Regions from separate parts of the Cetobacterium sp. NK01 genome, predicted to be linked through region 3. Evidence: riboswitches for the same ligand, from Rfam matches in the RefSeq annotation. Region 3 holds a riboswitch; each other region holds the start of a gene.
What was found. A riboswitch is a leader RNA that binds a small molecule or an ion and turns the genes downstream of it on or off. The one in region 3 is predicted to bind cyclic di-GMP.
Positions count from the first base shown of each region.

Region 1 (10,748 bases), on a different contig from region 3:
TTTCCATAGATCTCCGATCCATATGGTGTTTTACTTTTTATTTTTCCACTAACAGCTAGTGTTACTAAAGCTGAGGTCATCCCTAAAATAACCGTTATAAAAGTGCTTAGCCCTTGAGTTGCCCCAAAGTAGTAGAAATAACCAAAACTTGCTGCAGCTATAAAAAGTATTGAAGTTCTCATAGTGTTTCCAGCCCTTAAGCTCTTTGAACTATATAAAGATTTTTTATTCATAATTAAATCTATTTCTAAAATCTCAGCTGCTTTATCTATATGTTTATAAAATTTATTTCTTAAATTTTTTATATTTACTTTATTCTCTGAATTTTTATATGCTGAAAGAGCATTGTACATATATTTTTCAAAATCTTTTTCTGAATCAATTCTGTCTTTTAAAAATTCTATTTCAAACTCATCTCTTGAAAAAATTCCACTACCTTTCAACTCATATATTTTCAAATATCCCCTATTAGCCCAATAGAAAATTAAACTTGTTAAATCCTTTGAATGTATAATTCCATCAATATAGTAACCTATCTCTGTAGGTGTTAAGTTATCAGGAGGATAAAACTCTACAGTTTGGATAATAGTCTCTTTATCTCTATATTTTTTCATAAGAGTTATGGCAATTATTGGTATTATTAAATATATTAAGTATAAAACACCTTTAAATACATAAAACATTATTTTTTGCTCTGTAAAATTAAAATATCCTTCTGGTAAAGGAAGAGCTATTGTTACACTTTCCTTTGGCTTTAAAATAACAGTTGTATAGCCTGTTATGGTATTACCATTAACACTATAAGTAACTCCTTTTGTATTTGTACTACCATAGCTTCCAACTGTAAAATTAATTTTACTAGCGTCAAAACTTTTAGGCAATTCTATTTTAAACTCAACTCTATTTATATCTGTATCCCAGTCATTTCCAATTAAATTATAGTAAACTTCATCATAACTAGAATCTCTGTCCCAACCAATATTATATTTATATTTAATTATATAGTCTTTTAAACCTGTCAAATATCTGTTTGGATCACCTAATCTTAGATAGATATAGTTCCCTTCATCTTTTGCAACTGTTGGAGCATTTGTTTTTATATCAGAAATTTTTATCTCTCTTCCATTAAACTCCTCTGGAATAACTCTATATATTCCTCTTCTTGGCTGTAAAAAATCCACTCTTATATTTTCATTTACATCATAGATATTTTTTTCATTTATTTTTATATCTATATTATAATTATCTATAACATAACCTGCATCTGCAAATATAAATGTTACAAATATAAAGAACAAACTAGAAATGTACTTTAACATTTTGTCTTTCCTCTTCATTTTCAACTTTAAAGAATGGATATTTTTTAAATCCAAAGTTATTAGCCACTATAACACTTGGAAATGTCTCACACATTGTATTATAAACTCTTACGCTACCATTATAATATTTTCTTGCTTGTAAAATATCTTCCTCTATATTTACTAATTCATTTTGTAATTTCATAAAATTTTCATTAGCTTTTAAATCAGGATAATTTTCTGTTAAAGCAAATAACTTACCTAAAGCTCCTGTTATCATATTTTCATTTTCTATTTTTTCCTCTGGAGTTGTTGCTGTCATATATCTGTTTCTTGCTGCAATAACAGCTTCTAATGTACTACCTTCATAGTTTTTGTATCCTTTTACTGTTTCTACTAAATTTGGTATTAAATCATATCTTTTCTTTAAATAAGCATCAATAGTTGAAAACGCCTCATCTACAAAGTTTCTCTCCTTCACTAATTTGTTATAAACCCCTATAATATAAGCGATTAATATAACTAATATAATTACAAATACTATTCCTAAAATCATAATTTCCTCCCTTTTATTTTTTTCTTTTATGTATTATACTATATTTATTTTTAAATCCTTACCAAAACTTTTTATGTGGAGGTTTTCGCTGTGAAAAGAAAATTTTTTACCTTCTTAGGTTTTATTTTTTTAGCTTTAGGAATTATAGGAGCTTTCCTTCCCATTGTTCCAACAGTCCCTTTTATCTTAGTTGCAGCTTATTTTTTTGAAAGAGGATCTGATAGATTTTATGAATGGTTACTTAATAATAAATATTTTGGCGAACACTTAAAAGATTACAGAATAAATAAAGGAATTACTAAAAAAAATAAAATTATTGGCATAGTATCAACAATTTTTGGTATGACTTTAGGAATGTTTTTTATGCCTTTTATTATTGGAAAAATTTTTCTTTTCTTTATACTTGTAGGGGTTATTTTCCATATTATAAGAGTTGACACAATAAAAAAATAGCAGGTTTTAATAAAAACCTACTATTATTATTTAACTTCCTATAAACATCTGTGTCCATATGTTATTTCCATATTCATCTCTAGAAACTCCCATCTCTTTGAATCTAGGATTTAAAATATTTTTTCTATGCCCGGATGAATTCATCCATGATTTCATAACAAATTCTGGGGTATCCTGTCCTTTGGCTATATTTTCCCCTGCTGTCATATAATCTACATTATATTTTTTCATAAGATCAAATGGAGAGCCATAAACTGGTGATTTATGACTAAAATAACTATTTCTATGCATATCATCTGATTTAATTTTAGCTAATTTATTTAGTTTAGTATTTAATTTCATAGGTTTTAACCCTCTACTAACTCTTTCTTTATTCACCAAATTTAAAATAACCTTTTGATCATCATTCATTGTAAATGTAAGTGTTGTTAAAAGAAAAACCATCACTCCAAGTATTTTTTTCAATTTTGCCTCCCTACTATAGTTTTCTTATAGTATATTTTAGCAAAATCTCTTTTATGTCTCCAAATTTATTTTTCTTCCAATTGTTTTTTTACATAATTTGGTAAAGCAAATGCCGCTTTCTGAATATCTGTATTATAATATTTTGTAGTTAAATTTAAATTATTCCACTCTTCACATTTACAATCTAAAATAGGATTATATTTTTTAGAAGCAAATCCAAATAACCAATGCCCTGATGCATATGTAGGTTGATGAAATTGATAAACTTTTGCAATTGAAAATATATTTTTTATTTTATTATGAGCTTTTTTCATCTCTTGAGAATATCTCTCATAATATGGTGATTCGTGTTGATTTACTAAAATTCCATCCTCTTTTAAAACTCTATAACAATTTTTATAAAACTCTGTTGTAAAAAGGCCTTCTCCCACTGATATTGGATCTGTTGAATCTACGAGAATTAAATCATAGCTATCTTTTGCACACTCCTCTACAAATTTTAAACCATCTTGAAAATAAAGGGTAACTCTTTTATCTTTTAATTTATCAGCTGTAAAAGGAAGGTATTTTTGTGATAATCTTACAACTCTTTCATCAATTTCAACCATATCTATTTTTTCAATAGTTTTATATCTTGTAAGCTCTCTCACAGTTCCTCCATCTCCACCTCCGATAACTAAAACTTTTTTTATATTTAAATTTGTACACATAGGCACGTGAGTTATCATCTCATGATATATAAACTCATCCTTCTCTGTTATCATTATCATTCCATCTAAAGTAAAAAATCTTCCATACTCATCAGATGTAAAAAAATCTATTTTTTGGAAAGGCGTTTCCTCTGAATAAAGATGTTCCTTTACTTTTATTGAAAACTTAGTATCTTTTGACCATCTTTCTGTAAACCATAAATCTAGCATCTTATTCCTCCTCAGGCTTAAAAGTTATTTTTCCTAAATCTTTTTTTGAATAATTTCTTATTTTTTCTACCATTCCTCTTGGCACTTCTATTGATTCACTTCTATCTGATTTAAAAACATCTTCTAAAAACTTAAAAGCTGTCCAAGGGTCTATTTTATCTCCACAAGTAAAGACATCCACTGCTGCATAACCATATTCTGGCCAAGTATGTATAGCTAAATGTGATTCTGAGATAATCACTGCTCCTGATACTCCATAAGGATTAAAATGATGAAATACAGATTGAACTATTGTTGCTTTAGCAATCTCTGCTGCTTCATTCATGTGTTTTTCAATGAGAGTGGGATTTTTTAATATCTCCTCATCGCAGTTATAAAACTCAATTAATATGTGTCTTCCAAGTGTTTCTAATTTCAATTTTCCCTCCTAAAATCAGTTTTTTAATAAAAAATTAAATTTAAATATTAAAATATTAAACTTTTGTTTAAAAAAATATATTTAATATTTAATATTTTTAACTTTTATTACATAATATTCATTTTTTAATTTTTTGTCAATTGCTTTTTTATAGAAAAGATCATATACTATATTATCTATAACTTAAGGAGAGATCTATATGGAAATCGGTAAAAAAATAAAAAGACTAAGACAAGAAAAATATCTTACTCAAGATGAGCTAGCTAGTCGGTGCGAGCTATCTAAAGGTTTTATATCTCAAGTAGAAAGAAATTTAACATCTCCCTCTATTGCCAATTTAGCTGATATACTTGAAGGTCTTGGAACAAATTTAAAAGATTTCTTTAGTGATGATAGTGACGAAAAAATTGTTTTTGATGAGAATGATGCCTTCGAACTTACTGATTCTAAACTAAAATATAAAGTTGAGTGGATTATTCCCAATGCTCAAAAAAATCAAATGGAACCTATTCTTTTGACTTTAGAAGAGGGAGGAAGGTATAAAGAAGAGATTGCCCATGATGGACAAGAGTTCGGTTATGTTTTAAAAGGTGAAATTCTTATTCATTTAGGTGATAAAATTCATAAAGCTAAAAAAGGTGAAGCCTTCTATTACAGCTCTGGAAAAAATCATTACTTATCTAACTGTGGAAAAGGACATGCAAAAATACTGTGGGTTTCTAATCCACCATCATTTTAAAAAATTATATAAAAGATAGTTATTAATCTTATAACTATCTTTTTTATTTATAGAAGATTTTTATATGTATTTTTAGGTTAAATATAAAATTTTTCATATTTTCTTTATTTTTCTTGTATGATATAACCTATAATGGGGTGATTCAAATTAATACAACAAATATAAATATATTAACACTTCTTTCACAAGGAGAGTTTTCTTTAGATGAATTTTCTTTATATTTAAACTTAGAAAAAAAATCTATTTACAAAAATATCAATTCTATTAACTCTTTTTTAAAGGATGAAAAACTTCCTTTAATAGAACTTAATAATACCAATTATTCTCTTAAACTTTCAAAGTTTCAATGGGAAACTCTTTTCAAGCGAAATGATTTCATCACCAGTGATGAGATCGTAGACTACTTATACATAAAATTCATACATAATAAATTTATTAATTTAGAAGCTGAAAAAGAACGATTAGATCTATCTAGAAGTTCAATAATAAGATATTTTAATGAAGTAAAAAGGACATTAGAAAATAATGGATCACAATATGAATATAGTGTAGGAAGAGGACTAAGACTAGCTTTTTTATCTGAAATGGACAAAGCTATTTTTTCAAAAAAATTAGTTAAATTTTTTGTAAAATGTGACTTTTCTTTAAATCATTCTATTTTCATAACTGATTTAATTAAGGATTACAATATAAAGTCTTTACTCAATAAACTCTATACAATATTTAAAACTTTAGATATTCCTACTACGCACTTTATCATATCTTTTTTATGTTCTCTTTATATATCTATAGACGTTTTTGGAGGATTTAACTTTAAAAAAGATTATGATTATAATAAGTATATTAAATTAGAAAAAGTTATAAAAACTACTTTAAAAGATTATAACTCTAACTATCAAAATCAGGTTTTTTTCTTTGTAGTCTCTTTAATAAATAATGATATTAACTTTGAACCAAATATATTAAAAAAAGCTTTAACAGTTATTAATAACTTAAAAGATAAACTAGACTTACATAATTTAGATCCTGTTTTAGAAAAAGTTTTATTAAAAAAATTATGCTTTTCACTTTTTAAACATGATAACTATATTTTTAAAGTTCGAAACATTATAATAAACGACAATGAAAAACTTCTTTTAAATATTTTTGATGATATTTTAGATTATAATAATATAAAGTTATTCTTTTGTGACAAGATATCTATTATTCAAATTTTAACTAAAATAATTGTTGAACATCATAAAAGTTCTCTAAAAAATATTCTTTTATTATTTAACGAAGTCGTTATTTCAGATGATAGATACCTTAAAGATAATCTAGCTGATTATAGTAAAAAATTTAATTTTGATATTGAGTCCACTTTTTTTTATAAATTAAATCCTGAAAATTATAAAAATAAATATGACCTAATTTTAAGTGATGAACCTAGTTTAAATATAAATACTTTAATTGTAAATAGCTTTAATCCTATCCAGATTTTATCTGCTATTAATAGTCATATTTTAGAAAATACTTTAAAAAAACTATGTTCTAATAAATAAAATATTTTTTTGTTTTTGTTTTATTTTTTTGATATAAATGATATACTAGATTGATATTATTTTGAAAGGGATTTAAAATGAAAATAAATATTACAACTACTCATATTAGAATATATCGATTATTAAATTTTCTTCCAGAAAAAAATATAGAGTTCATTGCAAAATTCTTAAAAATGAATAAACAAAATGTAATTTTATATATAAAACAAATTTATCACTATATTGATAATAAAAATTCTAACAACTCATTAGCTAGTATAATTAATGAGATTAATAATAATAAAACTATTTTTAAAACTTTAAAAAAACATCAAATTTTTAGCAAAGATGATCGGATTTTTTATATTATTTTAAAACTGTTAAGAGATTATGATTTAAACCTTAATACTCTATCTATTATCTTCAATGTTTCAAGAAGAACTTTAAATGATGATTTAATAAGTATTAAAAAAAAATTGAAAATTTATAACTTGGAAATATCTAGTATTCCTAGTAAAGGAATTAGTATTTTAGGTGATTGTGATGACCAAAAAATTTGTTCTTTATCGTATCTTTTTAAATTTTTAATTGAAGTTGATGAACTTCCATTTATAATGTCTCAAGATTATTCTGAATTTTTTCAACAAAATATCTATATAAAATTAAATAATGAGATTGATTATTTTACTTATACATTTGATTTTGATATATTTATAAACAATAAAAAATTAATTAAAAGCTTATATATAGTTTATGGTTATGAAAACTCTTTAAATAAAATTAAAACTCTTTCTTTTGAAGAGTTTAAAAAATATTTTCTTGATGTTTTTCCAATGAAAACTATGGAAAGGGCATACAAATTTTTCAAAAATTCACTATTAGGAGATTTTCCAATTAAATATATAAGAATTTTTACTTTAACTTTACAATTTTGCAATGGAACATTAAAAAAAGATGGTGTTTCACTAAAAAAAGAAAACCTGAAATTAAAAGAACTTTTTTTAAAAAATGTCTCTTTCAGTGTATCTGAAGATAATTTTTTTGAAAAATTTTTAAATAGAGTTAATACAGCAAGTAAAGAAAGTTCTTTCTTAGGTATGTTTGATCTTTCATTTTTAAATCTATCTTTAGATAATAAAATTAAATTTGAATGTGCTGCTCTTTTTTTAGAATTAAAAAAAATATATTTTAATATTCAACTATCTAATATTATTTTTCTTTATCTTTGGAATTTAAATAAAAGTAATATTTCAGAACTTACTGATACTATTGTTGTTTTTAAAGAAATTCCTAAGTTTTTACATCCTATTATTCAAAATACTTTCTTTATAAAAGAAAACATTCGAATATCTAAATTTATAATGGAGTCTGAATTAGATTCTTATATATCAAATGATGAAAATCTATCAGTTATAACTTTTGAAAAACTAAAAGTTATAAATCGTTACCCTTTTATAAAACAATATTCTTTACCCATATAAAAATGTAACCTCTATAAAAATTATAGAGGTTATATTTTTAATATTTGCATTAATTTTATTCTACTACATAGATCTTTTCCCATTTTTGTTGGATGAAGTCTAAAAACTCTTTTATCATCAAATGTTCCATATTTTTGAATTAAATTTTTCTCTTCTAATTTTTTTATACAAATTGATACTGAACCCTTTGATAGTTCTATCCCCTTTGTCAATTCGCATAATGTTATCCCTGGGTTTTCATTTATTCTTCTCAATATCTTTTCATGCGTGGAATTAATATGATATTTATTTAACTCCTTTTTTATCTCTGTTTTATGCATAATACAACACCCCTAATTATTTAATCTATATCTATTTATATTATAGATATTTTTTATTTCCTTCTTTAAAATATTTTTTCAAAAAAAAAACACTTACCCCTTGATTAAAGAATAAGTGCAACTGGCTACCATTTTAAAGGCCCTATAGCTTTGCGTCCTATGATTTCTCATAGTTTGCCGTATATTTTTATTTTTTATATTATATCTACTTACATCTTTTTCTGCAATACTTTTTTTAATTAGAATATAACTTAAAAACAATAATAAATAAAAAAGATGGAATAAATCCATCCTTTTTTATATTTTATTATTAGGATTAGGTGCTAGTTAGCTTGAACCTCTTTTGCTAAAGGTCCTTTATCTCCACTTTCAATTTTGAAAGATACGTTTTGTCCCTCTTCTAAAAATCTGAATCCATCACCAATGATTCCTGAAAAGTGTACAAAGTAATCTTTTCCCTCTTCACAAGTTACAAATCCAAATCCTTTCTCTTTGTTAAACCATTTTACTGTTCCTTTTGTCATAATTCTGTTCCCCTCCGCATTTATAAAAGCTTTATAGAGATTTAATTAATCTCTTATATGCATTTATAGTATCATATATAATCTATAAATTAAATATTTCAATTTTTCTTTTTAGAGAAGCAAAAGTGATATATTGGATCTTTAGTCATTTTTATAGTGTTACTATTCTAATCTTGCTCTATCTATGATAAACTATTATAGTCGGGGGGTGGTATTAATGAATACAACAGCTGCTAATGTTCTAAAAGTTTTATCTCAAAATGAGATGTCTATTGATGATATGCAACTGTATTTTAACGTTGAGCGAAGCTCAATTATCAAAACAATTACACAACTTAATGAGTTTTTAGAATCAATTGAACTTCCTATTATTTCAAAATTTCATGACATTTATTTTTTAAAACTAACACCTAAAGAACTAGAGATAGTTTTTGAAAATTTTACAATTTTAACTTTTGATGAAAAAATTGATTATCTTTTTATTAAATTTATTTCCACTGGGTTTTTAAATTTAGAAAGAGAAAAAGAGATTTTAGATATTTCAAGAAGCACTATTTTAAGATCCTTTCAAAATGTTAAAGATGAATTTTCAAAGAATGGAAGTACCTATGAATATAACCATGGAAAAGGCCTTGTTTTAAAAGAACTCTCACTTAAAGATAAACAAAATTTTTATAAAAAGCTTATGAAACTTTTTATTGAGGAGGATATTCTTGTTCCTGCAAGAAAAAATCTTTTAAATACAATTAAACCATTTGATACAAAAGAACGACTTTCTCAACTTTATCCTATACTTAAAAACTCTAATATTTCTATTAACTATTTTTTACTCTCTTTTATATGCTCTTTAGAAATTTGTATAAATATTTTTGGAGGATTTAATTTTATTGATAAATCAAATTTAACTTTAGATAAGTTTAAAGAGATTAGAGAAAATATAGATACTTTTGGTCCAGAGTTTAATGAAGAGTTTAAAAATCAACTTTCTCATTTTTTAACGAATCTTTATTTGGAAAAGGGAATTTTAGAAAATAGTATAAAAAGTATTTGTTTTAATCTCATTGAATCTATTAAATTGAAATTTAAAATAGATATAAAAAATAAAGAGCTTGAAAAAATGCTTTTTAATAAGTTATATCTTTCATTTTTTAAATATAATAATAAAATTATAAAAATTATTAATGTATCGTTTAATAAGCCACACAAATTTATTTTAAATAATTTTGAATCTATTTTAAAAGATTTTAATTATGATTTGTATTTAGTTGATAAGTTTATGATTGTTTATGCTATTAGAAGAATTATTATAGATGAAAACTTTTCTAATATAAAAAATGTGTTACTTCTTTTTAACGAAGTTGCTGCTACTGATCAGATTATTTTTAAAAAATCTCTTAGAGTATTTCTTCCTAATATCAACTTTGATGTTGAAGCTACTTTTTTTCATAAAAAAAATATTATCCAAAATCATGAAAACTATGATATCATTATTAGTGACAGTAACATTGTCTCTAATGTAGAAGTTGTTGAATATTATAGTACTATTAATGTTCATGATATTTTAGAAAATCACGCTTTAACAAGTGGTTTAAAAAAATTAAACAATAATTAAACATAAAAGAACACTTTTTCAGGTGTTCTTTTTTAAGTTTTATTCTTATTAAAGATATGATACACTATTTCATGTAGGAGGTGGTTCAATGAATACAACAGCTGCTAATATTTTAAAGATTTTATCACAAACTGAAATGTCTGTAGAAGATATGCACCTGTATTTAAACGTTGAAAAAAATGCCATTTTAAAAACAATTTCGCAAATTAATGATTTTTTAGAGTCTATTGATTTACCGAAAATTGAAAAAAAAGAGGATATTTTTTATTTAATTCTCACAAAAGATCAGTGGAGAACATTATTTAATAATTTTAATGTCTTAACTGCAGAGGAGCGAATAGACTATCTCTATATTAAATTTATTGCTCACGGTTTTTTAAATTTAGAAAAAGAAAAAGAAATTTTAGATCTATCTAGAAGTACTATTCTTAGATGTTTTCAA
Region 1 is NZ_JANIBO010000001.1:1,363,896-1,374,643, reverse strand. It holds gene NON08_RS06735 (DUF2207 domain-containing protein) at 1-1,319, opposite strand, end outside; gene NON08_RS06730 (LemA family protein) at 1,300-1,854, opposite strand; gene NON08_RS06725 (YbaN family protein) at 1,945-2,307, shown strand; gene NON08_RS06720 (CAP domain-containing protein) at 2,338-2,772, opposite strand; gene speE (polyamine aminopropyltransferase) at 2,838-3,692, opposite strand; gene speD (adenosylmethionine decarboxylase) at 3,694-4,110, opposite strand; gene NON08_RS06705 (helix-turn-helix domain-containing protein) at 4,310-4,849, shown strand; gene NON08_RS06700 (hypothetical protein) at 4,987-6,390, shown strand; gene NON08_RS06695 (hypothetical protein) at 6,468-7,850, shown strand; gene NON08_RS06690 (MarR family transcriptional regulator) at 7,880-8,170, opposite strand; cyclic di-GMP riboswitch class I at 8,284-8,359, opposite strand; gene NON08_RS06685 (cold-shock protein) at 8,494-8,694, opposite strand; gene NON08_RS06680 (hypothetical protein) at 8,912-10,306, shown strand; gene NON08_RS06675 (hypothetical protein) at 10,395-10,748, shown strand, end outside.
Region 1: linked by a shared signal. The riboswitch ahead of NON08_RS06690 (MarR family transcriptional regulator) and the one ahead of NON08_RS09430 (hypothetical protein) in region 3 are both predicted to bind cyclic di-GMP.

Region 2 (10,748 bases), on a different contig from region 3:
GTTAGTGAAAGAAAAAACTCAAGATGCTTCAACTGAAAAACATGTACCTTATGTAGAAGAAAAAGAGGATGGATATCTAGTAAAAGTTGGAAAAGAAGCAGCACATCCGATGACACCAGAACACTATATTCAAATAATTGAAATTTGTGTAGACGACTTTTTATATAGAAAATATTTAAAGCCAGGAGAAGCACCAGAAGCATATTTTAAAGTTCCAAAAGGTGCAAGCGTATGTGCAAGAGAATATTGTAATATTCACGGGTTATGGAGTAATTAAGAGAAATGAGGGGGTTTTTTAATGAGTAAGCACATGAGATGTGTTATATGTGATTATGTTTATGATGAATCGGTTGGAGATCCTGAAAATGGTGTAGCTCCAGGAACAAAATGGGAAGATGTACCAGAAGACTGGATATGTCCACTTTGTTATGTAGGAAAAGATCATTTTGAAGAGATGTAATTAGAAGAGATAACCTCTTAGCAAGTATATGCTAAGAGGTTTTTTTATGATATAATATAAAACAGATTATTTGTTGAAAGGAAGTGCTATGAAGTTAGCAGTACTAGGAAGTGGAAGTAAAGGAAATTCTATATTTTTAGAAACTGATAATATAAACTTATTGATAGACGCAGGATTTAGTGGAAAAAAAATAGAGGAGCAATTAAAGAAAATAGGAGTAGATATTTGTAATATAGATGGGATTTTAATAACTCATGAGCATGGAGATCATATTCAGGGTGCAGGTATAATATCTAGAAAATATGATGTTCCAATCTATATTACAAAGGAAAGTTATGAAGCGGGAGTTTTAAAGCTAGGAAAAATAAAAGATGAAAACTTAAGATTTATAAATGAAGCTTTTTGGGTTGGAGAAAGTATGGTTTATCCATTTGATGTAATGCACGATGCTGAAAGAACGATAGGTTTTAGAATAGAGGAAAGTTCAGGTAGTAAAGTTGCAATAGCAACAGACTTGGGGTACATTGATAATACTGTTAGAGAATCCTTTAGAGATGTGGACGTAATGGTTATAGAGTGTAATTATGATTATCATAAGTTAATGGAATGTTCTTATCCATGGGATTTGAAAGCTCGTGTAAAAAGTAGGAATGGACATCTTTCAAACAATGATTGTGCAAGATTTGTAAAAGAGATGCATCATGAGAATTTAAAAAAGGTGTATTTAGCTCATATGAGTAAAGATAGTAATGATCCTAAAATTGCTATTGATGCAGTTTTAGACGAACTACTGAGACACAACATAGATATATCAATAGAGATAGCTCATCAAGATATATGTAGTGAATTGATTAAGTTTTAGGAGGTTGTTATGGAGGAGATTCAAAAAATATTGGAAGAGCTAAAGTTTGAAATAGGGACAACAGATGCTTTGAAAGATACTAAAGAAAAAATTGTTTTAGGAACAGGAAATTTTACTGGAAATGTTCTTTTTATAGGAGATGACGTAAATTTATATATAGATGAAAATTTTAAGGTAAAACCGGGTTCTAGTGGAGAGTTCTTAATAAAACTTTGTGATATAGTTGGATTATTGCCGGAGGATTACTATATTACTACACTTACAAAATCAGAGAAAAATTATAGAGAGTTAGAAGAAAAAGATAAAAGAGATTTGAAAGAGTATTTAATGGTTCAAATATCACTTATGAACCCTAAGGTTATAGTGTCCTTAGGACAAGATGTAGCAGAGCTTTTACTTGAAAGAGAATTTAAGTTTCTTCAAGAAAAGGGTAAAGTTATGAATTGGAAAGGCGACATAAAATTGTTAGTGACATATGATGCAAATTTTGCTAAAAAATCAAGGGATGATGGTGGAAAAAGAGCTAAAGTAGCAGTGGATTTTTGGGGAGATTTAAAAACAATAAAAAATTTAATAGAGGAGATCTAGGATGAAGATTTTAGTGGTTAGATTTAAACAAATTGGGGATGCAATACTCTCTTCTGTAATATGTAAAAGTTTAAAAGAGACATATCCAGAAGCAAAGATAGATTACGTTTTATATGATCATGTAGCACCACTATTTGAGCATCAAGAATATTTAAATAAAGTTATATCGATTTCTAAGGAAGAGCAAAAGAATCCTTTTAAATACTTGAAAAAGGTTTGGAATGTAACAAGAGCCGATTATGATATTGTTATAGATATAATGTCAACTCCTAAAAGTGAAGCATTTACATTTTTCTCTAAAAAAGCTAAGTATAGAATAGGAAGATGGAAACCTAAAAGAGGTTATACTTACACTCATAGTATTCCTGAACCTTCAAGTGAATATGATAAAGCTGAGAAATTCTTAAAAATGTTAGATCCACTTGTAAATGATGGTATAGATGTAAAGCTAGATAAGAATTATTCTTTAACATTTTTAGAAGAAGAAAAAGAAGAGTTGAGAGAAAGAATGATACAAGCAGGGGTAGACTTTAGTAAAATAATTATCCCTCTTGCTATAAATTCAAGGAGAGAACCTAAAGTATATCCAGTTGACCTAATGAGAGAGTTAGCAAAGAAAATTTTAGATACGTTTAATTGTCAAATAATTTTATATTATTCTCCAAATGAAAAAGAGTTCGCTAAAAAATTTCATGAAGCTCTTAATTGGGATAAAAGAATAATTTCGGATATAAACACAAAGAGTATCAGAGAACTAGGATCTCTTCTTTCAAATTGTGATATTTTTGTGGGGAATGAAGGTGGACCAAGACATTTGGCTCAAGCCATAGATATACCAAGTTTTGCTATATTTAGTCCAGGATCTAGTAAAAGAGATTGGTTATCTAGAGATAATAAAAGACATGAAGGAATAGAACCAAAAGAGATTTTATCAGACGAGACATATGAAAATTTATCATATGAAGAAAAATATAGATTGATAACTCCTGATATAATTTTAGATAAAGTAAAGGAAAAAATGTTGTTAGTGCCCAAATATATTGAAAAAAAATAGGGCTTATGATAAAATTTAAAGAGATATTTAAAAAATAAGGAGGAGTTTTTGTGGCAGGACATAGTAAATGGTCTAATATAAAGCATAGAAAAGGTGCTCAAGACGCTAAAAGAGGAAAACTATTCACAAAATTAGGAAAAGAGTTAACGATAGCAGCTAAGGAAGCTGGAGGAGATCCTAACTTTAATCCTAGATTAAGACTTGCAATAGATAAAGCAAAAGCTGCTAATATGCCAAAAGATAACCTGGAGAGAGCTATCAAAAAAGGTACTGGAGAACTTGATGGTGTGGATTACATGGAGATTAGATATGAAGGGTATGGTCCAGAGGGAACAGCTTTCATAGTTGAAGTTGTAACTGATAATAAAAATAGATCAGCTTCAGAAGTAAGAACTGCATTTTCTAGAAGAAATGGAAACTTAGGTACAGATGGTGCTGTATCATGGATGTTCCAAAGAAAAGGAGAAATTATTGTTGCATCTGAAGGCGTAGACGCAGATGAGCTAATGATGGCTGCTTTAGAAGCTGGTGCGGAAGACGTTAAAGAAGAAGATGGAGAATTTACTGTTTTAACAGATTCAGCAGAGTGTAATACAGTTGCAGAAGAATTGAAAAAAGCTGGGTACAATGTAACTGAAGCTGAAGTTGCAATGATTCCTGATAATAAAGTTCAAATTACTGATTTAGATACAGCTAAAAAAGTAATGGCATTATATGAAGCGTTAGATGATTTAGATGATGTTAATGATGTTTATTCAAACTTTGATATATCAGATGAATTATTAGAGCAATTATAAAAAGAAAAAGATAGGTCCTGTTTTAAACAGGACCTATTTAAATCTTACTTTCATAGTTAAAGTTCCGGAATAATCACCAACAAGTGCATTAGGAGGGACTATAAGTTCAGTGTCAAAAGAATATCTATATTCTCCTTTTTCATTTAATTTTGTATCATTTCCATCATTTTTTTCATTTTTTAATTGAACACTTAAAGTTTGAGAATTATTTTCTTTATGAATAAGGGGAATAGAATTTTTTTGAGCGTTTATATTTTTTTCATTAAGAGTTATATCAACATCTTGTTTTGGTTCTCCATAGATTGTAAAAATATGTCTTGTAGTTGAATGGGTAGAACCCTGAATTATTTTTCCATAGTTTATATCACCATTGTGAATAACTCGTAAAGGTTTTATAACAGTTGCCTTTATATCCATATTTTTTTCTGAAGTATTAGAAGAAAATATACTGGTAAAAGTTAATAAAAATAAAGTTAAAATTAATGCCATAAATAACCCCCTATATGAAAACAACTGGGATTTCCCAGTTGTTTATTATTATTGATATTGAACTCTAGCTACTAAAGTTCCAGTATATGTTCCAACATGTTGATCTTTAGGAACATTTAAAAATCCTTGAACAGAAACATTAGCATTTCCATCTTTATCTAATGATTTAGGAAGCTGAGTTTTTATTCCAACAGCTAGAGACGTTTTAGCTTTTTGATTAGATAATAAAACTGAATTATCAATTGTAACAATTATTGGCTGTCCTTTTTCACCAGTTATAGTATATCCAGAATCAGCAGTAGCTGTAGTTCCTTGAATTATATTTCCAAAATCCATATCACCAGTTTTAGCTATAGTTAAAGGTTTTATTACCGTCGCTGTTATATTCATAGTAGCAGATTTTTCTTCATTTCCATGTGGAGCTGCAAAAGTTGTCATAGCCATAGTTAAAGATAAAAGTGTTAATAGTTTTTTCATAGATTTAATTTTCTCCTGTAGTTTATATTTTAGATATTTGTTTATTATTGGTATTGAACTCTAGCTATAATTTGTCCTTTGTAAGTTCCTGGAGCAGTTTCTGTACTAGGAGTGATACTACCATAGATATTTAAAGGGAGTTCACCATCTGTTCCTAGAGCATATCCAGTTAAAGGCATAGGCATATTTAATTCTATTGGTAGAGTTGATCTAGAGACTACATTAAATAAATTTTCAGGAAATGTAGTAGTAACAGTTATCTTTTGACCAGGTTCTCCATTTATTAAATACTTTCCTGTAGCAGTAACTTTATTTCCTTGAATAACAGTTCCGAAGTTCATATGATCTACAACTTCAACAGTAAGAGGTCTAATAACAGTAGCAGTAATATTCATAGTAGCAGATTTTTCTTCATTTCCATGTGGAGCTGCAAAAGTTGTCATAGCCATAGTTAAAGATAAAAGTGTTAATAATTTTTTCATAATTTTATTCCCTCCCATAATTTCATAAAATTTTCAAAATAAAAAAGCCAGTTGCATTTATACTCTGGATAACCAAAGTGTAATAGCAACTGGCTGTCATTTTAAAGACCCTATAGTTTTGCGTCATAGAGTTTCCTCTACTTTGCCTATTAATTTTATACAATAATAATATATTAAAAGATGAAAAATGTCAAACAAAAATTACAAAAAAAGAGAAGATATTTTTTTCACAACTCCTTATTTTATGGGTGTTTATTACAAAAATATAAAACATATTATAAAGTGTACAAAAGGATATACAAGTATGTTATAATTAAAAAAAGGTGGTGATTGAGATATATAAAAATATTTATAAGGAGATAGAGCTCTTTAACTTAAAAGGAGTTTCTACTGCAACTTATTCTAAACTAAAAAAATTAAATATAGAAACCCTTTATGAACTGATATATTATTTTCCAAGAGCTTATGATGATAGAACAAATTTGAAGAAAATAGGTGAATTAAGAGGAGATGAATATGTTGTTTTAAAAGGAAATATAATGAATATCTCTGCTCCTCCTACAAGAACAGGAATGAAAATGATAAAAGCCACAATAAATGATGGAACGGGAGTTCTTGAAGTGATTTGGTTTCAAAGACCGTATTTAAGAAATAGTTTAAAAATGGGTGAAGAATATATATTTATAGGAAATGTGAAAAGAGGATACACTTTTCAAATGACAAATCCAGAGTTTAAGCTTTATAAAGGGCAAGAAAATAAAGGAGAGATATTACCAATATATAGCTCTATAAAAGAGTTGAATCAAAATAATATAAGAAAGATATTAAAAGAAGCTTTAAAAGATTACTTGAATTTATTTGAAGAAAATATTCCAAGTGAAATCATAGAAAAATATAGATTGATGGATAGAAAAAAAGCTTTGAAAGAGATTCATTATCCAACTAATCCAAGAAATTTAGAAGAGGCAAAAAGACGTTTTGCAATAGAGGAATTACTTATTTTAGAAATGGGAATACTTCAGAAAAGATTTGAAGTAGATATGAATAATAAGAATATATATAATATAGAAGGAAAAAAAACTTTAGTCACAAAATTTTTAAAAGATCTACCTTTTTCTTTGACAACAGCTCAAAAGAGAGTTATAACAGAAGTGTATAAAGGAATAAATGCTGGTAAAATTATAAATTATCTAATTCAAGGAGATGTTGGGAGTGGGAAAACAATAGTTGCAGTTCTGCTGCTACTATATATGGTGGAAAATGGTTACCAAGGAGTTCTAATGGCTCCTACAGAGATTTTAGCAACTCAACATTATCTGTCAATTTATGAAACTTTAGAATGTTTAGGTATAAAAGTTGAACTTTTAACTGGAAGTGTAAAAGGGAAAAGAAAAAGCGAAATTCTAGAGAGAATAAGAACAGGGGAGACTAATATTGTAGTAGGTACTCATGCTATAATAGAGGAAAGTGTAGAGTTCTTTAAACTAGGGTTAATAGTTATAGATGAACAGCATAGATTTGGTGTTTTACAAAGAAAAAGATTAAGAGATAAAGGGGTTTTAGCTAATTTAATAGTTATGAGTGCTACCCCAATTCCTAGATCTTTAGCACTTAGTATCTATGGAGATTTAGATGTGGCAGTTATAGATGAACTGCCTCCAGGAAGGAAGCCTATTAAAACTAAATGGATAAGTGAGAAAGAAAATGAAGAAAAGATGTTTAGTTTCATAGATAAAAAATTAAAAGAGGGAAGGCAAGCTTATTTTGTAGCATCTTTGATAGATGAAAGTGATAAACTTTCAGCTAAATCAACAGAAGAGCTTTATCAAGAGGTATTAAAGAATCTTCCAGGATATAGAGTTGGTATTTTGCATGGAAGAATGAAAAATAGAGAAAAGGATGAAATTATGCATCTTTTTAAAAATCATAAGTTAGATATTTTGGTTTCAACGTTAGTAATTGAAGTAGGGGTGAATGTTCCTAACTCAAGTATAATGGTCATAACAAATTCTGAACGTTTTGGATTAGCTACTTTACATCAGCTTAGAGGAAGAGTTGGAAGAGGGCAACATCAATCGTATTGTTTTCTATTATCTTCTACAGAAAATGATAACTCAGCTGCAAGACTTAAAGTTTTAGAAAGTACAGAAGATGGATTTAAAATTGCAGAAGAGGATTTGAGACTTAGAAAAGCAGGAGAAATGTTTGGTGTAAAACAAAGTGGTCTAAGTGATCTTAAGTTTATAGATATTGTCCATGATATAAAAACAATAAAGTTAGTAAAAGATATATGTATGGATTATTTAAAAGATAATGAAGGAAAAATTAAAAGTGAAATTTTAAAATGGGATATAGAGGAAAAGTTTAACAAAAGTTTGACCTCGTAAAAGATGTTATGATAGAATATGAGGTAAAATTAATTAAAAAAAGTGGAGGATAAGATGAGATTAAGTAAATACTATGTAAAAACTCTTAAGGAAACTCCTAAAGAGGCAGAAGTAATAAGTCATAAACTATTACTGAGATCTGGAATGATCAAAAGATTAGCAAGTGGAGTTTATACATACCTTCCTTTAGGTTTAAAAGCTTTAAAGAAAGTTGAAAATATTGTAAGAGAAGAGATGGATAGAGCTGGAGCTCAAGAAATATTTATGCCAGTATTACAACCAGCAGAGCTTTGGAAAGAAAGTGGAAGATGGGATGTAATGGGTGCTGAAATGATGAGAATTCAAGATAGACACTCTAGAGAGTTTGCATTAGGACCAACACACGAAGAGGTAATAACGGATATTATTAGAAATGATATATCATCTTATAAATCTTTACCATTAAATTTATATCAAATTCAAACTAAATTTAGAGATGAGAGAAGACCTAGATTCGGACTTATGAGAGGAAGAGAGTTTATGATGAAGGATGCATACTCATTCCATGCAAATAAAGAATCTTTAGATGAAGAATTTGAAAATATGAAGGCTGCTTATACAAGAGTATTTGAAAGATGCGGACTTAAATTTAGAGCAGTTGAAGCAGATTCAGGAGCAATTGGTGGAAGTGGATCACAAGAGTTCCATGTACTAGCAGATTCAGGAGAGGACGAAATCATTTACTGTACATCATGCGACTATGCAGCAAACGTTGAAACAGCAACAAGTACAATAGTTGAGTTACCAAAAACAGAGGCATTAGAGATTAAATTAGTAGATACGCCAAATGTATCAAAAATTGTTGATGTTGTGGAATACTTAAATGTACCTGTAGAGCAAACTGTAAAAGCTATGATGTATAAAGATGTTGTAACAGATGATGTTTATATGGTTCTTATAAGAGGGGATTTTGAAGTTAATGAAGTTAAATTAAAAAATATAATTGACACAATAGATGTTGTATTATTGACTGATTCAGAAATTGAGGATTTAGGATTAGTAAAAGGATTTATAGGACCAGTTGGTGCTGATCTAACAAAAATAAAAGTTATAGCAGATAAGAGTATTGTAGGAATATCTAACCACACAGCAGGTGGAAATAAATTAGATACACATTATATTAATGTTAATTATGGAAAAGATTATGAAGCTGAAGTAATTGCAGATGTAAGAACAGTAGTAGTTGGGGAAAAGTGTCCAAAATGTGGTGGAGAACTTGCAAGTGCAAGAGGAATCGAAAGTGGACATATATTTAAATTAGGTGATAAGTACTCAAAAGCATTAAATGCAACTTTCTTAGATGAAAATGGTAAGAGTCAAGTTATGGAAATGGGATGTTACGGTATAGGAGTTTCTAGAACTATGGCGTCAGCAATTGAGCAAAATAATGATGAAAATGGAATTATTTGGCCGTCAGCAATTGCACCTTTTGTAGTTGAAGTAATACCGGCAAATATGAAATCAGAAGAGCAAGTGACTTTAGCAGAAGAGATCTATAAGAATTTCCAAGAGGCTAACATTGATGTTGCATTAGATGACAGAGATGAAAGAATAGGATTCAAATTTAAAGATGGAGATTTAATAGGATATCCATTTAAAATTGTAGCTGGAAAGAAGGCCGCAGAAGGTATTGTTGAATTAAAAATTAGAAGAACAAATGAAACAGTAGAAGTTAATAAAGATGAAGTTGTTTCAAAAGTAAAAGAATTGATGAAACAATATTAATAAAAATAAGGAGAGGTATTACCTCTCCTTATTTTTATTTAGAGTAAGAACCTAAATAAATTAGGATTTTTTTCTTAATTCTTTGAATAGTATTGTCTATTTTTTTTGGAGGTTCATTTAAAAAATCAGCAATCTCAACATAAGTATACTCTTTACATAAGTATGCAAAAACTTTTTTTTCTAAACTACTTAAATTTTTCTCTAGAAAATCACCTAATAAGTTAACTAACTCTTTTCCTAAGAAAATATCTTCAGGAGAATAAAAACCTAAAGAAGGTCTTCTATAATGGATGGTTTCTTCATGATTTGAATAGCCTTCTCCTTGCATAGCTAAATTTAAGTTTTTGTATTTATCAGAGTTATGATTTTTAACAGCTGTAATCATCTGTCTTCTGATACAAAGATTAGCAAAAGTGCTAAAACATGCGTTTCGTGTTTCGTCATAAGATTTTATAGCCTTGATAAGTCCTATAAATCCCTCTTGCATCAAATCGTCACTATCTCCACCTTTTAGAAAGAATGAACGATTATTTTTATAGATTGCACCTTGATATTCTTTGATGATTTTTTCAATTGATTCTTCGTCTCCGTTTTGTGCTAAAATTATATCTTCTTTTTCAATCATAGTTATGTCCCCCGACCTTTCTAAAAATTAAATAAAAAAAATAAAAAAGCTAAACTTTTAAAAGAACCTTGTTTTTTTAAAACAAAAAACAATACTATAATATTATGATATCAGAAAAAAATGCAGTTATCTATATTTCAATTTTTCCAAAATATAGTTCCTATTTGAATTATAAATTTAAAAATAAAATTTAAAGAAGGAAAAGCTCAAAAAAAATGTAGTAAACATTAGGAGTATTTTTATCAAGTGGAGGTGTTTTTATGTTAAATGGAATAAGCAAAAAAGCTACAGATTTAGATTATGCGATTCAGAGCTTGAAAGAGGAGTTACAAGCTGTAGATGACTATAATCAAAGAGCTGAAATGGCAGTGGACCCCGAGTTAAAAGAAGTTATGATTCATAATAGAAATGAAGAGATGGAACATGCAGTTATGATTGTAGAATGGTTAAGAAGAAATCAATTTGAATTTGGAAAAGAGATGGAAGATTACATATTTAGACAGGGTAAAATTGTAGGTATAGAAGCTCAATTAATGGGACGAAATGGAGCAGAAGAAATGCCTCAAACTAACAAACAAGGAAATAATGTAAAATCATTAAATATAGGTTCATTAAAGGGATAAGGAGGAAATAATATGGATTTTTTAAAAAAAGAGTTAGCACCAATAAGTGAGCATGTGTGGAAAGAAATTGAAGATAGAGCTAGAGAGGTTTTAACAACTCAATTATCAGCAAGAAGATTTGTTAGAGTAACTGGACCTAT
Region 2 is NZ_JANIBO010000001.1:1,440,092-1,450,839, forward strand. It holds gene NON08_RS07010 (desulfoferrodoxin family protein) at 1-277, shown strand, start outside; gene NON08_RS07015 (rubredoxin) at 299-460, shown strand; gene NON08_RS07020 (MBL fold metallo-hydrolase) at 549-1,322, shown strand; gene NON08_RS07025 (uracil-DNA glycosylase family protein) at 1,332-1,910, shown strand; gene NON08_RS07030 (glycosyltransferase family 9 protein) at 1,912-2,964, shown strand; gene NON08_RS07035 (YebC/PmpR family DNA-binding transcriptional regulator) at 3,015-3,761, shown strand; gene NON08_RS07040 (DUF4402 domain-containing protein) at 3,795-4,250, opposite strand; gene NON08_RS07045 (DUF4402 domain-containing protein) at 4,299-4,727, opposite strand; gene NON08_RS07050 (hypothetical protein) at 4,772-5,209, opposite strand; cyclic di-GMP riboswitch class I at 5,291-5,366, opposite strand; gene recG (ATP-dependent DNA helicase RecG) at 5,536-7,596, shown strand; gene NON08_RS07060 (proline--tRNA ligase) at 7,651-9,360, shown strand; gene NON08_RS07065 (sigma-70 family RNA polymerase sigma factor) at 9,395-9,985, opposite strand; gene NON08_RS07070 (hypothetical protein) at 10,246-10,608, shown strand; gene NON08_RS07075 (family 1 encapsulin nanocompartment shell protein) at 10,621-10,748, shown strand, end outside.
Region 2: linked by a shared signal. The riboswitch ahead of NON08_RS07050 (hypothetical protein) and the one ahead of NON08_RS09430 (hypothetical protein) in region 3 are both predicted to bind cyclic di-GMP.

Region 3 (10,748 bases):
ATGGGATATGGAATAGATAGTGAAGTACAGTTACCTAAAATTTTAGAAGGAGTTGCAAAAACTGTATTTATAGGTAAAGTTGCAGATATAGTTGAAAATCCAAAAGGGAAATCTATATTTTGTGTAGATAGTGCAAAGGTTATGGAGTTATTGATAGAAGAGATAAAATCTAATGAAAATGCTTTTATATGTGCTAATATACAGGAAACAGATTTAGCTGGACACCAAGAGGATCCTTTTAAATATGGAGAGAAACTTGAAGTTGTAGATAGAAACTTAAAAAAGGTTATAGATCTATTAGATGAAGATGATATATTAATAATTACTGCAGATCATGGAAATGATCCAGATATTGGTCATTCTAATCATACAAGAGAAAAAGTTCCAATTTTAATTTATAAAAAAGGTTTAAATGGAATAGATATAGGAGAGAGAGGTTCTCTTTCAGATATTGGTCAAAGTGTAGCTGAATATTTTGAAAGACATTTACCTGACAATGGAGAATCATTTTTAAAAAAGTTGTAGAGAGATCTACAACTTTTTTTCAATTCTATCAAAAGCTTCTTTTAAAACTTCAAGAGAGTTAGAGCAAGCTATTCTAATTGCCTTATCATCTCCAAAAGGTTTACCAGGAATAACTTTAACTTTGAGCGTTTCAAAAAGATAGTCTGAGTACTCAATAGAATTTAGATTAGTTTCACTAATATCTATAAAAATATATATTCCTCCTTGAGGAGCAAAGGCTTTTAAACCATGGATTTTATTGATTCGATTTAAGCAATATTCAACTCTTTCTCTGTAAAGAGGAACAATACTATTTTTAATATGATTTCTATTTTTTAATGCTGCAAGAGCTGCTCTTTGAGATATAGCTGAAGCACTGTAGACAATAACTTCGTTAATTTTTCGAATAGTATCAACAATAGCTTTTGGAGCAACATTATAACCAACTCTCCAACCAGTCATAGCAAAATTTTTAGAAAAGCTACAAACAGAGATTGTTCGATCTTTCATTCCATCTAAAGTGTAAATTGGTATAAAACTATCAGAGTAATCGTAGAAATCATAGATATCATCAGCATAAACAATTAGATCATATTTTTTAGCCAGTTGGCTAACAATTTCTAAACTTTCTAAAGAGTAGCAAACTCCTGTGGGATTAGAAGGAGTATTAATAATAATCCCCTTAGTTTTATTTGTTATAGCTTTTTCTAAATCATTTTTAATAATTTGATAATTATTTTCAATAGTTGTATGAACAATAACTGGAGTTCCTTTGGCCTCTTTTATTTGATCTACATAAACTGGAAAAAAAGGAGCTATGACAATAACCTCATCCTCTGGATTTAAAGTAGCTTGAAGTGCCAAATACATTCCATGACAAGCTCCTGATAACACAATAACTTCATCTAAGTCAATACGATAATTTTCAAATTCAGTTTTATGATATTTTATAATCTCTTTTCGAAGTTCTAAATCTCCCAATGGATCAGTATAATGAGTGTGACCATTTAAAGCATCTTGAAAAGCGGAATTAATAATCAGTTCATCAGTGTGTATATCTAAATCCCCAATCCCTAAATTTATAATACTATTTTTTTCTGATTCATCAATTGACTTAAAAGTTGTTTCCTCTTTATTTTGAAATCTCTTAGCTAAAAATTTTGATCCGTTCATTTTACTTCCCTCCCTATAAATCTCCTTCTAAAATAGTTGTAAATTTTTCTTTAGTAAAATTAAGTGGCATTTCACTTCCTGCAACAGAGTTTAAAATTTTATCAATAATCTCATCTTTTTTTTCTAGATATTCATCTTTAATTACAATCTCTTTAAGACTAGTTGGAAGATTGATTTTTTCATAGAATTTTAAAAGTTTATTAAGCTCCTCGGAATTATTTTCGAGCCTTAATTGAACTAAGATCCCAAAAGCTACAACTTCCCCGTGTAGATGTTCCTCTTCAACACGTTTAATTTTTGTTAAAGCATCAAAAATAGCATGGGCAAGAGCTCCATTGTATTTAAAATCAATAAGATTTGAAACAATACCTGTTGTAACAAGAATTACTCCAACAACCTCTTTGAAATTGTCATCGACTATAGGTGTTGTCAAAGCAAGGTCTCCGTAATTTAACATACTTTCTTTACAAAGATGACTCAGTTTTTCTCCCATAGTAGTATTAAAGTTTAATCTTTTTCCACGAGCTTTAAGATTCATTTCGTAATATTTAGCCAATGTATCTCCAATTCCAGCCCATAAATATTTTTTAGGAGCTAAAATTAGCGTGTTTAAATCTATAAATGTTTTATGAGGAGGTCTTTTTAAAAAGTATAACTCTTGAAACACATGATTTTCCTCATACATTACTGAGATATAAGAAACAGCAGCACAAGTAGAAGCAATAGTTGGAATTGTAAAAAGTGGGATATTTAATTTATCCATCATAACTTTTGAAGCATCTATGGATTTTCCACCTCCAATACCAAGTATTAGATCATAGGTATTATTTTTTAAATTATCTAAAGTTGAGTTAATAATATTATGACAACATTCATTACCATAGTGAACTAAGTGGAAATTTTTATGCTCTAAAATTTTAAAAAATTCAGTTTTTATTGATAAAAGAGATTTCTCTCCATGAATAACTAAGATTTTATTATATTTTTCAATCTCTTTATTTAAAGTGCCCCAAATGTTGTTGTCCATATAAACTTCTGTTAAAATAGATTTTTCCATAAAAATTCCTCCCAGTTAAAATAGATTTAGATAAAATAAAAAAGCTTTTGGTTTCCCAAAAGCTTTAAATAAGAGATTCTTTAATAAAGTTAGTTGGGATATAAGCCTATATTTTTTTAATGCAAACAGGCTTATATCTATATTTCTAGATACAAACCTTAGTTTTAAAATAATACATAAACCAAAACATAGCCCTAACTTTTCTTAAAGACATTTTAAATAACCTCCAAATTTTTTTTATTTGCATCAATATAACATAAAAAAAGATCGTTGTAAACATTTTTTTGAAAAAATTTTTTCAAAAAAAATAAAATAAAAAAAGATTGACAAATTTGTGAAAAATTATTATCATTTTTAAAACATTTATAGCTGGGGGTATTTTATGAAAAGAACATTATTGCTATTAACAATTGTTTCAAATTTGGCTTTTGGAAAAGATGTGTTTAAAATTGGAGCGACTCCAATACCTGCTGGAGAAATTTTAAGTGAAATAAAAGAGGAGTTAGCAAAAGAGGGGTTGAATATAGAAATTGTTGAATTTACAGATTATATAATGCCAAATTTAGCTTTGGCAGATGGATCTTTAGATGCGAATTTTTTTCAACATAAACCATATTTAGCTAATTTTATGAAAGAGAAAAATTTAGATTTAGTTCCTTTAGAAGATATATACGTTCCACCATTAGGAGGATATTCTAAAAAATATAAAAGTTTAGAGGAGTTAAAAGTGGGTGATAAAATAGCTATCCCAAATGATCCAACAAATGCTGGAAGAGCTCTAATCTTACTTCACAATAATGGAGTTATAAAACTATCTAATCCAAAGGATCTTATGGCCACAGAGTTTGATATAGTTGAAAATCCTAAAAAACTAAAGGTTGTTTCTCTTCAAGCTGCACAACTACCAAGAGCTTTAGATGACGTAGACTTAGCAGTTATAAATTGCAATTACGCTTTAGATGCAGGCTTATCTCCTCAAGAAGATTCTTTGATTGTTGAGGGAAAAGAAAGTGCCTATGGAAATGTTGTATCTGTGAGAAAAGGAGACGAAAATAGTAAAGAGATTGCAACTTTAATGAAAGTTCTAAGGAGTGACAAAGTTAGGAATTTTATATTAGAGAAGTATAAAGGAGGAATTATTCCTCTATTCTAAACTATTTTGGAGGTCTTTATGAAAAAAATGTTAAAAGGAATTTTTATAGGGTTAATAGTATTAATTGTTTTTAGTTGCGGTAAAAAAGAACAAAATAACAAAGAGGTAAATGAAAAAGTTTTTGTAATAGGAACTAATGCAGAATATCCACCTTTTGAATACTTAGAAAATGGAAAAATAGTAGGATTAGATCCAGACATAATAGAAGCGATATTTCAAAAGCTTGGATATAAATATAAATGGGTAAATATGGAGTTTGGAGGATTAATATCAGCTCTTCAAACAGGAAAAATAGATGTAGTTATAGCTGGTATGAGTATCACTCCAGAGAGAGCTAAAATGGTTCAGTTTACATCGCCTTATTTAACTTCAAAGGTAGCTTTTATAACAAACAAAAAGAATCCTATAAAAGGTATGGACGATTTAGAAAATAAAAAATATGGAGCAGAGTTAGGAACAACAAAGGAGAATACAGCAAAAAAAATTCATGGATCCACAGTTGTGCCTTTTCAAAATAATACATCGGCTTTACTAGCTTTAAAAAATAATCAAATTGATGGAATTGTTTTAGATGAAAGCGTAGCAGATGAATATGTGAAAAATAATCCTGATTTGATATTAGTGGGAATTTTAGAGGGAGAACCTAAAGCTATTGCATTGAGTAAAAATGAGAAAGAATATGAAAAAATAAATGAAGTACTAATACAATTAGTAAATGATGGTACTATTGAAAAGTTGAAAGAAAAATATAAGGTAAAATAAAAAAGAAAAAAATCCATTCAATAACGAATGGATTTTTTTCTATATTATTAGTTGTACATTACTCTTACAGTAACTTTTCCTTTGAAATTATTTTCTATTGAACTTAAAGCTAATTTTCCATCTATATCTTTTTTATTATATAAATTGATATTATCATTGTGAAGTTCTTTAATATAAACTCTAACTGCTTCCTCTTTAGAATTTTCTAACTTAAAGCTAAGTTCATTAGTGTTAGCTATTTTTTTTATAGCTATTTTTGTAGGAGTTATTAAATTTAATTTTGTATAGATATCAACATTCATATCTTTTGAACTAAAAGTCAAAATAAAATTTAGTATAAAAAAGATAAAGAAACACAAACTCTTCATTTTAATCCCCCTTAAAATTTATTAATAAAATTAATAATAAATTAAAATAAAGTAGTTATACTTCTTTATACTGCAACTGGCTACCATTTTAAAGGCCCTATAGCTTTGCGTCACACAGTTTCCTATGTTTTGCCTTTATTTTAATTTTTACAAATTAATCTACAATAAAATTTTACTATATTGACCTTTTATTTGTCAATAGTAAGGGAATTATTACTTAATTTAGTTTTGACCAGTTATACCTATTCCAATTTCGTTAAATATAATAATATCTTTGTTTAAAATAGATTTAGAGTCATTGGGAAGTTCTTTAAAAATTATATAACTTTTATAGCTTTCATTTTTTTTTAATATATTTCCCTTATTTTTAAACACTAGTTTTATTATTTTTTCCTCTTGTGGTTTTAACATTATAAACTTTGGAAAACATTCAAGCATTAATTCTAAACTATTATTTTGAAATTCTATAGGAGTTTCAAAATATGGAAGGAGTTTAACGGTCTTATTACCATTATTCATTAAGTGAATATTTGTAACAGAGTTATGAGTTAAATTTAGCTCTATTTTCGTAGGGTTTATAGATAAATTAAAGTCAGTTGATAACAAAATCGTAGAAAAAAATAGATAAATTAATAAAAGTTTTATATAAAACACTCTCCTTTTGTTGTTTTATTAAAAAAGCAACTCATTTTCTAAAATAGGTTCCCCAATATAATATCCTTGAATAAAGTCTACTCCAATCTCCTTAATAAAATCAAATTGCTCCTTTGTTTCAATTCCTTCAGTTGTTATTTCATGTTTCATGGTTTTTAAGAGAGCTACAATTCCTCTATAAGTTTCTTTTCCTAAAGGACAATCGATATTGTTTAATAAACTTCGATCTATTTTAACCTTATTAATTTTAGTTTTTAAAAGAGTTTCTAAGCTAGAATTCTCTATAGGGAAATCATCTATTGCAACTTTTATTCCTAATTTATGTAGTTGATTTACTCTGATGATAAGTTTTTCATAATCTAGATTCCCTCGTTCTGTCAATTCAATCTCTAAATTGGATAAATCACATTTTAATAAGTTTATTTTTTCTATAAACTCATCCATCAATATAGTTAAAGGTGATATATTGATTGCAATTTTTTTACCTTTTTTTAAATATTTTTCTATTTTTTTTAAGATTAGAAAATCTAATTGATGTATAATGTCTAATTTTTCCAAAAAATTTATAACTTTAATTGTTGAAATAAGATCATTTTCCTTATTATAAAATCTTGATAATACTTCAAAACTTTTAACCTCTCCCTCTAAAGAATAGATTGGTTGAAAAGCAACTTTTAAAATATCTTCTAAGTTAAATTTTAGAAGATTCTCCAATTGTTTATTCATAAAATCCCCCAATTTTAATATATTTTTTAATAACTATTTAAATAAACATTTAAATGAATTTGTTCTTTATGTTCACCCTCTAAAATGCTATTTTGAGTTTCGATAAGTTGTCCCTCTAAGATAAAATAGCTGTTTTCACCACTATTCTCTATTATTTCATCGCTTATAGAGAAATTTCCAGCTTTGATTATAGAATTACCATTTTTTAAATCCACTTGTGGTTTTGCTAGTTCTAATTTTAATGTATTTCCAGATAAATTTTTTATAGTTATTTTAGAAGTTGCAGTTTTTGAATTATCACCTTTTAAAACAGTTCCAAAATCTAAATCTTCTGCTGATATTAATTCAAAATTTGAACCAGGAGTTTTTAAGTTTACAGTGTACTCTCGTCTTGTTAATCCAGATTTTTCTGTGTGTATAATTTTAAGTATATGAGAACTTCCAACCCATTTTATAAGAGAAAGAGAGACTAGTCCATTATTTTTATAGATAAAATCAATATCTAGTTTAGAGTTTTGAATACTTCCTGTAGTATCACCTAAAGGATTCATATCCATAGAGATCAGTTTACTACTCTCATAAAATATCTCTAATTTTCCATCATTTAATTCTAGACCATTAATAAATTGTCCAGAGTTTAAATTAACTTCTACACTAGTATTAGTAGTGTTTCCAGCAAAATCAAAATCAACTTTTTCACCTTTGTTATAACTATTTTTAAAGTCTATCACAATATTATTGTTTTTTACAATATCTTTAACTACTGTTAGAGTTGGATAAGAGACCTTAACAATTGGAGAATCCTTTAGAAATTTGTAATTATTATCAGACCATTCTCCTTGAACAAATGCTATTTTTTCATTAGTGTTAAGTTGAACTCTTTCAGAGTTTATCCCCCTAATATACGTTAAAAAATCTTTTTTGTCCTCATTTTTAATTTTTATAGATAAGTTTCCACTGACTTCCTCTCTACCACTATTGGAATAAACCCAAATACCTAAATTAGAATTATCATTACTTTTTTGGATTCCCCCTTGAATAGAAGATGTTCCCTCTAACAATCCACCTGTTGAATTTTTAAAATATGGATAAGTTTTAAGAGTATCATTGTAGTTAGCAACATAAGTATCTCTGTTAATTAAAGTGGAATTCCCTGCAAATAAATAGCCTTTTGGAGCATAATCTTTTTCACCTAGAGCAATCATGGGAATTTGTATATCATTTGGTGACATCTTTACTTGCTGGAAATGAACAAATCCAGCTTCTCTATCTAAGTCACTTGTTTCTATTAAATCTTTTTCTCCAATCTCTAAATTGTTAAGCTTGTGGTCAGAGGTAAAATTGCCTGTAGTATTACTATTTCCAGTTTTTTTCTTAAATTTAATTTTTGGATACAGTATCTCTCGAATTTTTCCTAAATTCCTATTAGGAATATAAATATGCGTGTTGCCGTTATTTGCTGAACTTGGAATTAAAGAGATTTTATAACTATCCCCATATGGGATTTCTACAATATCTTCGTTTTTTGTGTAAGCATAATCTCGTATTGATTTTAAAAAGTTACTAGGAATAGCAATTTTTATTTCAGCGGTAATACTAGCTTCAGCTGATTTTTTTTCATATGTTGCCAAAGTAACAGATCTTTTATCATTATCAATTTGGTTTTCATTCCCTAGGCTTTTCCTAAATAAAAAGCCTTTTTTATTTATTTCTGTTAAATATGGATAAATAGATTTATTTGTACCAATATTTATAAAAATATTTTGGATTTCATTAAAGTTAGCATTTATTGTGGTATTTTTATCTTTATTTATAAATCCTTCATACCTCCAATGCTCTTCGTTACCTAAACCAATTGTAGGAGTTAAATCTATTCCGTGATTTCCAAAGAGACGGTTAACAGAAACTCTGCCTAAAGATGCAATATAAAAATTTTTAGAAAAATTTTCTATTTCTTTTTCATCTATTATATGATCTTTTAAAGCATTAACATTATAACTAAAATAATCTTCGTATTTATCTTTTATTTTGCCAATGTAAACTTTAGGGTATGTGAGATTAATTGTTTCATCATCTATATTTTCAGTGGGAATATCATAATATCCATCTCCCTTTGAACTTCCTACGGCTAAAGTTATTTGCTCATCAGTATCAAGAGGTTTATAAGGTATTTTTATTAATTCGTTTTCTCCTGCTGGAATTTGGCTTGCATAACTTTTCATCTGTTCAATAGTTGAAGCATCTATTTTAAAGTTTAATTCCACCTCTATGAATTCATTTTCATGTGTTTCATAAGCACCTATAGCTATTTTATCTAAAAGATTTTCTTCAATATTGTGATAATAGATTTTTTTGCTTACTCCCATATTTGTTGAAGGGCTTGAGCTTTTATATCTTAATTGTGGTATCATTTTTCCTTGAATAGATGATGAATTAAATGATATTGCTATAACTTTTTGAGAATTCTGAACAGGTTGATTTCCAGGATGTTTTTCTTTTTCCCAAATATCATCTTCCCCCAAAGTGATAACTGGAAATAACTCAGACTCTTTATTGGCAATTTGTTTAAATTTTATAGTTATAGGCTCTGATATATAATCTCCTAAATGGTTAGGATCAATTATTATATCCTTATAATTAATAAGGTCATATGAAAAATCCTTTAATGAACCGATGCTATGAACTTGAGGTTTTTTGAATTCAGCTTTATAAATTTTTTCAACTGCTCTTGTTTTATTATTAAATATTCCTAAATAAAGTGTTTCAGGTTTTAAATCATAGGATACTTCCAAAATTTTTTCTCTGTCTTTTTCTACTAGGTTATAGCTTATATTTTTTAATTTTGTTTTTTCAATATTTTTCTTCATATAAGTTGCAGTATTGTCTAAATTTTCTAAAATAAAAATATCATAACTAGTACTATCTATTATAAGTTTCATTTTTTCTGCTGCTTTTTTTAAATCTTTAAAATCAAAGATTATTTTCTTCTCACCCTCATATATTACCCCAGTTATTTTCTCTGTTTTTATTTTTAGAACTTCAATATCTAAATTAGCTTTTTCTCTTTTAGGAAGAGCCTCTAGTGTTGTAACTTCATTTTTCGAAAAACTAGTAAAAAAAATACAGATGAAAAGAACTAAATTAATTAAAACTCTATTTATCATTTAGATTTCCCCTTTTCTTGTATTGAGAGACAATAATAGGAATATACCCAACATACTCACCTTCAATATCAATAACTTCACCTTTATTAATATCTTTACGATCTAAGACAGCGTAAAAAGCGAATTGCTCTCTCTCTTTAGCTATGATTATCTCTTTTTTAGATGATTCCATTCCTAGCTTTTCCACTTTTAACCATTTTCTACGATTGGTCATAAGGTTATATTCTGGAAATTCAAACATTATTTTTTTCCCAAAATCCTCTTTTTTATTATCTGTAAAAACTTCTATAATCCCTTTTCCTAAAACTTTCCCTTTTTCTAAATGTGTAGTATTAATACTTTTAAATCTCATAGGCTCAGCTATTTTAACTTTTATTTCACTAAAGGTTAAAACTTGAATACTAAATAGAAGCACAATTAAAATTAATTTTTTCATATTTATTTCCCATCCTTAACTTCCACAGTTATATAAACTCTTTTTTTATGTAATCCCTCTTTTGTAATATTTGAACCATCAATACTTAATACGTTGTCATCAACAATTTTTTTATTAATATATTTAGGCGAGTATATTTTAGTATCGATATTGCCATCATTATCTAAATCTAACTCTTTTTGAGAATATTTAAGCATGTAGTGATCTTTTTTTTCAGGTTCTTTATTCATCTCGATTTCAAATGGAATATCAAGTTTTTGATCATCAATAATCATAGCCTTTATTTCAATATCTGATATGATCTCTAAAGGTACTATGACTTTAACTTTACTTTCCATCATAACTGTAGAGATTTTTTCTAAAATCCAAACATCTTCATTTTCATCAACTTTTTCTACTGGAGAAGCAGGAATCAGTGGAATCATAGGTGTGGCTATACTTGGATTAGCAACTGGAGTTCCCATTGTTTCATCAGAAGGGAGCGTCATTATTCCCTCTGATGAAAAAACTATTAGTTGCGTTAACATATAAAAAAGTATTAATAAAACCTTCATAATATTACCCCTATCTTAATTTTTTAAAAGTACTATTCCCTTTTCAGTAAACTCTAAAACAATTTCGTTTCCTTTTTCTTCTGTATATTTTAAATCTATTTTTTCTACTAAAGGCGGTATATTTAATTCTTCTCCAAGATAATCTACTTCAATACTGTAGCTTTCAGTAAATAATCCACTTACATAAAAAATTCCAT
Region 3 is NZ_JANIBO010000002.1:41,495-52,242, forward strand. It holds gene NON08_RS09405 (phosphopentomutase) at 1-525, shown strand, start outside; gene NON08_RS09410 (aminotransferase class I/II-fold pyridoxal phosphate-dependent enzyme) at 532-1,677, opposite strand; gene NON08_RS09415 (iron-containing alcohol dehydrogenase family protein) at 1,691-2,734, opposite strand; gene NON08_RS09420 (MetQ/NlpA family ABC transporter substrate-binding protein) at 3,117-3,887, shown strand; gene NON08_RS09425 (transporter substrate-binding domain-containing protein) at 3,906-4,649, shown strand; gene NON08_RS09430 (hypothetical protein) at 4,697-5,017, opposite strand; cyclic di-GMP riboswitch class I at 5,086-5,161, opposite strand; gene NON08_RS09435 (hypothetical protein) at 5,240-5,671, opposite strand; gene NON08_RS09440 (EAL domain-containing protein) at 5,690-6,397, opposite strand; gene NON08_RS09445 (hypothetical protein) at 6,424-9,561, opposite strand; gene NON08_RS09450 (hypothetical protein) at 9,551-9,997, opposite strand; gene NON08_RS09455 (hypothetical protein) at 10,000-10,551, opposite strand; gene NON08_RS09460 (hypothetical protein) at 10,567-10,748, opposite strand, start outside.